2 linked regions of the Kaistia algarum genome follow. The protein of the gene in region 1 interacts with the protein of each later gene in a pairwise test. Links are inferred from orthologs where the notes say so. Each region holds a gene or a part of one and is shown on either strand. Other genes may lie near its edges. The genes, in order: ptsN and OSH05_RS11365.

Region 1 (3,120 bases):
GTGCGCCATCTGCGCCCGCTCAATCTGAAGACCATTGCCGAGGCGATCGGCATGCATGAATCGACCGTTTCGCGCGTTACGTCGAACAAATATATGGCGACACCGCGCGGCATCTTCGAACTCAAATATTTCTTCACCTCGGCGATCGCCTCCTCGGAGGGCGGCGAGGCGCATTCGGCCGAGGCGGTGCGCCACCGGATTCGCACGCTGATCGAGGCCGAGAGCGCCGACGACATTCTCTCCGACGATACCTTGGTCAAGATGCTGCGCGATTCCGGCGTCGACATCGCCCGCCGCACGGTCGCGAAATATCGTGAGGCGCTGCGCATTCCGTCCTCGGTTCAGCGTCGGCGCGAGAAGCAATCCGACCCTGCCCTGATGCGTTGACCGGTCCTTCGGCGCTGCCTCCCGTCAGATCGGGCCTTGCCTTCCGTCTCGCAAATGCCCAGCTTGCCTATAGGCGGCGCCCGCTTCCTTGACTTCGCGGACGGCCGCTCATAGAAGGGCGCGGCGCCGCAAGGCGTGCTCGGCCCGGCGCTCCGCGTCGGAGGCCGGAACGGCGATGAGCCGGCGGGTCCGGTTGGTGTCGCGCTCGACGGAGGGGTCCGAAACAGGGGCCGCTTCGGATCGCAACGACGACCAAGAGGTACGGGATCCATGTCTCTGCGCATTTCGGGCAAGAACATCGAGATCGGTGACGCCTATCGCGTCCATGTGGAAAGCCGCATCGGCGCGACGCTCGCGAAATATTTCGACGGCGGCTTTTCCGGCCGCGTCGTGCTGGAGCGTGACGGCGCCGGCTACCGTGTGGATTGCGCGCTGCATCTCGACAGCGGCGTCGACCTGAAGTCCGAGGGCCGCGGCCACGATATCTACCCGACCTTCGATCAGGCGGCCGAGCGCATCGACAAGCAGCTCCGACGCTACAAGCGGCGCCTCAAGGACCACCACCACGAGCAGAAGAATGGCGCCGATGCCAGCTATGTGGTGCTGGCTGCAACGCCAGAGGACGATGAGGAAATCGAACTCGACTATGCACCGGTGGTGATCGCCGAGGAATCGACGCGCCTGAAGACCCTTTCGGTCTCCAGCGCCGTCATGGCGATGGATCTTACCGACGCGCCGGTCATTGTCTTCCGGCATGCGGCGCATGGCGGCGTCAACGTCGTCTATCGCCGGCAAGATGGAAATATTGGGTGGATCGATCCGGCTTCGGCCGGCAAAGGGGATTCCGTCGACCGCTGATTCCGCCTAAGCTCGTCCGCAACGCCGCCGCGCAAGCACCCGCGCGGCGGACGGCGAGTCTCGGATCAGAGGCATGAACGAGGCGTATCGAACCAAGTCATGGACCTTAGCGACCTGATCACCCCGGACTCGATCGTTCCGGCGCTGAAAGCCAATGGCAAGAAGCAGGCTCTGCAGGAGTTGGCGGAAAAAGCCGCCATTCTTACGGGCCTCGACGAGCGCCAGATCTACGACACGCTGCTGCAGCGCGAGCGTCTCGGTTCGACCGGCGTGGGGAATGGCATTGCTATCCCCCATGGCAAGCTGGCGGGGCTCGCCCGGATCCGGGGTGTCTTCGCCCACCTCGCCAAGCCCATCGAATTCGATGCTCTCGACGACCAGCCGGTCGACCTGATCTTCCTGCTGCTGGCACCCGAAAGCGCCGGCGCCGATCATCTGAAGGCGCTGGCCCGCATCGCGCGCATGCTGCGTGAGCCGGGACTTGCCGCCAAGCTGCGGGCCTCAACCGACGCTAGCGCGCTCTATGCCGTCCTGACCGCCAGCGCGACGGCCTCCAACGCGGCTTGACCTTCAGCGCCAAAGCGGCTTCCCTTTCGCGGTGCAAACGCGCGCCTACGGGGAAACGATGAAGGCGAGGCTCGCATTACCGCTCCTGCTCGTTATGTCCGTGGCCGGGTCGCTCTCGGCCGTGGCCGAGCCGACGCTCGACGCCTTTCGCGGCGTCGCATCCGGCGAGGGCCGCTTCAAAAGCGCGCTGATCGGCCTCGATCGCGGCTTCACCGTGACGACGATTGGACGCCAGTCCGGCGCGGTCTTCGTCCTCGACCAGCAATTCCGTTTCGACAATGGCGAGATCGACCGGCGCGTCTGGCGCTTTCGCCGGATCGCGCCGGGCCGCTATGCCGGAACGCGCAAGGATGTCGTCGGCGAGGCGGTGGTGAAGGTCGATGGCGGGCGCATCACCATGGCCTATGACGTCGTCGTACCGCGCAAGGATGGCTCGCGGCTGACGCTGCATTTCGAGGACAGTGTTTCGCGGCAGGGACCGCGCACGGTCCTCAACAAGGCGGTGATCTACACGCTCGGCATTCCGGTCGGAAGCGTCGAGGCGAAGCTCGTCCGCCGCTGAGTCCGGCTCTATTCACGGATGGGATTGGGAGCCCGGCGACCCGTCAGGCGACAAGGCTCCCGTCCGATAAACGTTCACCGATACCGGATCTGATTCCAACGATGCCCGATGAGGGAGAGGATGATGATCAGGCCATTGAAGAACTGCACGTAGAAGCCAGAGAGGCCGCCGGCGACAATACCTGTCTGGATGAAGGACACGATGAGGGCGCCGATCGCACCGCCCGCGACGGTTCCAACGCCGCCCCAGGTGGGGGTTCCGCCGACAAAGACGGCCGCCAGGGTCGGCAGCAGATAGGCGTCGCCCGCCGAGGGCCACCAGGTGAAATTGATCATGGTGGAGAAGATGCCGGCGAGCGAAGCGCCGAGACCCATGAAGGCGAAGGACGCGACGCGCACGCGCTTGGTGTCGATGCCCATCTGCGCGGCGCTGTCGGGATTGTCCCCGACGACCCGGATGCGGGCGCCGAAGCGGTGGCGGTTGAACAGGAGGATGGAGAGCGCGACGAAGAGGAGCGCCCACACCATCTGGATCGGGAAGCCGGCCACCTGGCTGGAGAAGATCCTGAATGCCCAGCTGCTCGACAACGTCGGCATGGCGATCGACTTGCCCTCGGTCAGGATCATGATCAGGCCGCGCAAGAGGAAGTTCATCCCGAGCGTGGCGACCAGCGAGGAGAGGCCGGCATAGACGACCACGGCCCCGACGCCGAAGCCGAGACCCATGCCGACGATGATGGCGCCGAT
Region 2 (3,538 bases), 510 kb from region 1 along the record:
GGGCGGCAGCCTGATCGTCCGGGACGGCACCGCCATCGGCTCCAGCCTGATCGGCCAGAGTTTCGCCGGCGCCGGCTATTTCCACCCGCGCCCCTCTGCCGCCGGCAACGGCTATGACGCCAGCGCCTCGTCGGGCACCAATCTCGCCCCGACCAGCGCCAAGCTTGCCGATCGCCTGAAGACCGATGCGGCGGCCTACCGCGCGGCCGGCATGACCGGCCCTATACCCGCCGATGCGATCACCACCTCCGGCAGCGGCCTCGATCCGCATATCTCGCCGGCCTTCGCGCAGGCGCAGATTCCGGCCGTCGCCAAGGCGCGCGGCCTGCCCGGAACGCTTGTGCGCGATCTGGTGAACGCGCACATAGAAGGTCCGGAACTCGGTTTCCTCGGCGATCCTCGCGTCAATGTGCTTCAGCTCAATCTTGCATTGGACGACGCGGCCAAGTCGTCGGGCGCCACTCCGGCTGCGCCCGGCACGTCGCCGGCACCCTGATGGAACGCGCCGATGACCGGTGACGAGGCGCCCCGCGCCTCTCCCGACGCTCTCCTCGCCGCCGCCGAGCGCGAAACGCGCGGCAAGCTTAGGATCTTCCTGGGCGCGGCGCCGGGCGTCGGCAAGACGTTCGCCATGCTGCAGGCCGCCCGCGCCGCCAAGGCGGGCGGCCTCGATGTCGTCGTGGGCCTTGCCGAGACGCATGGCCGCGCCGAGACAGAGGCGCTTGTGGCGGGTCTCGAAATTCTGCCGCGCATCAGCATTCCCTATCGCGGCAGGCTGGTGCCCGAATTCGACATCGACGCCGCCCTGCGCCGCCGGCCGCAACTGCTCCTCGTCGACGAATATGCCCATTCCAATGTCGAGGGCAGCCGCCACGCCAAACGCTGGCAGGATGTCCAGGAACTGATCGTCGCCGGCATCAACGTCTGGACGACGCTCAACATCCAGCATGTCGAGAGCCTCAACGACGTCGTGCAGCGGATCACCGGCGTCCGTGTCCGCGAGACGGTCCCGGATACGGCCCTGCAGAAGGCGGACGAGATCATCCTCGTCGACCTGCCGCCGGACGAACTGATCCAGCGCCTCGCCGAAGGCAAGGTCTATGTCGAGGACACGGCGACAAGAGCCGTCCAGAGCTTCTTCAAGCCGAGCAATCTGACGGCGCTGCGCGAACTCGCGCTTCGCCGCGTTGCCGCACGCGTCGACAGCGACCTGCTGGAACGCATGCAGGGTTCCGCCATCGAGGGACCTTGGGCGGCGGGGGAGCGACTGCTCGTCTGCGTCGGCCCCGACGTCGCCGCCGAACGGGTCGTGCGCGAGGCCAAGCGGCTCGCGGACCTCCTCGATGCCTCCTGGTTCGCCGTCACGGTCGAGCGACCCGGCCGCGCCGTCGCCGCCGGCGAACGCTCCCGCCTCGAGGCTGGCATGCGGTTGGCCGAGAGCCTCGGTGCCGAGACCCGTTCCCTCGTCGCCACGGACATCGCCGCCGAACTTCTGCGATTCTCGCGCTTCGAGAATGTAACGCAGATCGTCATCGGCAAAGCGCGGCTGCGCCGGCGCTTTCGCATTCGCACCAGCCTCGCCGACGCGCTGGTCGCCGAGGCCGACGGCGTCGCGATTCATGTCGTCACGGCGGAGACACCGGAACGCCCGTCAAAGCTTCGGGCGCGGCTCCGCCTGCCTCCGCTGGGCGGGATCGCCGGCTATGTCGCGGCGCTCGCCAGTGTTGGCCTCGCTACTTTGGTTGGACGCGGTCTGACCGAATTTGTCGCCCTGCCGAATGTCTCGATGCTCTATCTGCTGGCTGTGCTCGTTCCGGCAATCCGCTACGGCGTCTGGCCGGCGATCTTCGGGTCGGCGGTCTCCTTCCTCACCTATAATTTCTTCTTCATCGATCCGATCGGCACCTTCACCGTGGCGCGGCCGCACGAATTGCTCGCGCTGGTGATCTTTCTGTCGGTGGCCGTGCTGATCTCGACCATCGCGGGTCGCGCCCGCGAGCAGACGCGGGCGGCGATCCGGCGGATCCGGGCGACACGGCGCCTCTATGAGTTCACGCGCAAGCTATCTGCCCTGCCCGATGGGGCCTCCGTCGCGGAAGCGGCAACGGTGGAAATCCATGCGACGCTCGGCCGTGCGGCCGTCATCCTGCTCGAGAAGGCCGGAGATCTCGCGATCGCGGCTGCCTGGCCGCCCGAAGACCGGCTGGATACCGCGTCCATGACGGCGGCCCGATGGGCATTCGACCACAGCGAGCCGGCCGGGGCCGGCACGGGAACGCTGCCCAATGCGCCATGGCGTTTCGCGCCCTTCTCGGGGGCCAGCGGATCGTCACCCATCGGCGTCATCGGCGTCGAGCGACCCAGCGCGGGCGACGCCGGGTTCGACGCCGAGAGCGAGACGCTGCTGGCGACGCTCGCCGAGCAGACCGCTGCCGCGCTCCTCCGCGCCCGCCTCTCGACGGAGGTGGCCAGCGCCCGCACGGCGGCAGAGACAGAGCGTGTCCGCAATATATTGCTCGCCTCGATCAGCCATGATTTCCGCACGCCGCTGGCCTCGATCCTGGGGGCTTCCACCAGCCTGCTCGACTATGGCGACGACATTCCGGAGGCGACCCGGCGCGATCTGCTGGGCCATATGCGCGACGAGGCGGAACATCTCGACACCATGGTGCGGAACCTTCTTTCCATGACACGGCTGGAGGCCGGGGCGCTGGACCTGCGCCGCGATTGGATCGATGTCGCCGAAGTCCTGAACCGCGCCGTCTCGGCGGCGCGCAAGCGCGGCGCAACGCAGTCTTTCACCGTCGACACGGCAACGGACCTTCCGCTTCTATTCGCCGATCCGGGTCTCATCGACCAGGCGCTCGCCAATGTCGTCGGCAACGCCGTGCGCTATGCGGGACCCAGCGCGAAAGTTACCCTCTCGGCCACGGCGGACGATGAAATGCTGGAGATCGCCGTGACCGACGACGGGCCGGGAATTCCGCCGGAAGCCCTGCCGCATGTCTTTGAGAAATTTGTCAGGGCCGCCCGCACGAGCGGCGATGGTGGCGATGGCTCAGGGCTGGGACTCGCCATCACCAAGGGAATCATCGAGGCTCATGGTGGAACCACACTGGCGCTGAGCCCCGTTCCCGGCCGAGACGCCGGCGCGAGGGTCCTTTTGCGCCTTCCGCTCGGTACGCCGCCGGACCTGGAAGGATAACCTCGATGCAGCCTCCGCGCGTCCTTGTCGTGGACGATGAGCCAGCCATCCACCGCTTCATGGCGCCTGCGCTGGCCGCCAATGGCTACGAGGCCTTGCGCGCCGATACGGGCGCCGAAGCGCTGGCGCTGGCCGCCAGCCGCCAGCCCGACCTCATCATTCTCGATCTCGGCTTGCCGGATATGGACGGCAAGGAAGTGATCCGACGGCTGCGTGAATGGTCGCCGACGCCGGTCATTGTGCTCTCGGCGCGGGACCGCGATGCGGAGAAGATTGAGGCGCTGGACCTCGGAGCCGACGATTTCGTCAACAAGCCATTCAGCATGGGCGAAC

What was found.
Region 2: the proteins of ptsN (region 1) and OSH05_RS11365 interact in binary tests that used the Escherichia coli proteins (3 or more experiments, as listed by UniProt). The link is inferred for Kaistia algarum from one-to-one orthologs.

The regions. Positions count from the first base shown.
Region 1 is NZ_JAPKNJ010000001.1:1,849,615-1,852,734, reverse strand. The notes cover bases 274-3,078. They hold ptsN (PTS IIA-like nitrogen regulatory protein PtsN), read left to right. Parts: upstream 274-1,344; coding sequence 1,345-1,812; downstream 1,813-3,078. Other genes in these bases: OSH05_RS08975 (ABC transporter permease), read right to left, coding at 2,449-3,078; OSH05_RS08980 (DUF3833 family protein), read left to right, coding at 1,871-2,374; hpf (ribosome hibernation-promoting factor, HPF/YfiA family), read left to right, coding at 658-1,245; rpoN (RNA polymerase factor sigma-54), read left to right, coding at 274-387. In the rest of the region: more of rpoN, read left to right, coding at 1-273; more of OSH05_RS08975, read right to left, coding at 3,079-3,120. UniProt on the Escherichia coli protein: Seems to have a role in regulating nitrogen assimilation.
Region 2 is NZ_JAPKNJ010000001.1:2,359,245-2,362,782, reverse strand. Bases 183-3,405 are described here. They hold OSH05_RS11365 (sensor histidine kinase), read left to right. Parts: upstream 183-508; coding sequence 509-3,205; downstream 3,206-3,405. Other genes in these bases: OSH05_RS11360 (response regulator), read left to right, coding at 3,211-3,405; kdpC (potassium-transporting ATPase subunit KdpC), read left to right, coding at 183-496. Outside these bases: more of kdpC, read left to right, coding at 1-182; more of OSH05_RS11360, read left to right, coding at 3,406-3,538. UniProt on the Escherichia coli protein: Member of the two-component regulatory system KdpD/KdpE involved in the regulation of the kdp operon. KdpD may function as a membrane-associated protein kinase that phosphorylates KdpE in response to environmental signals.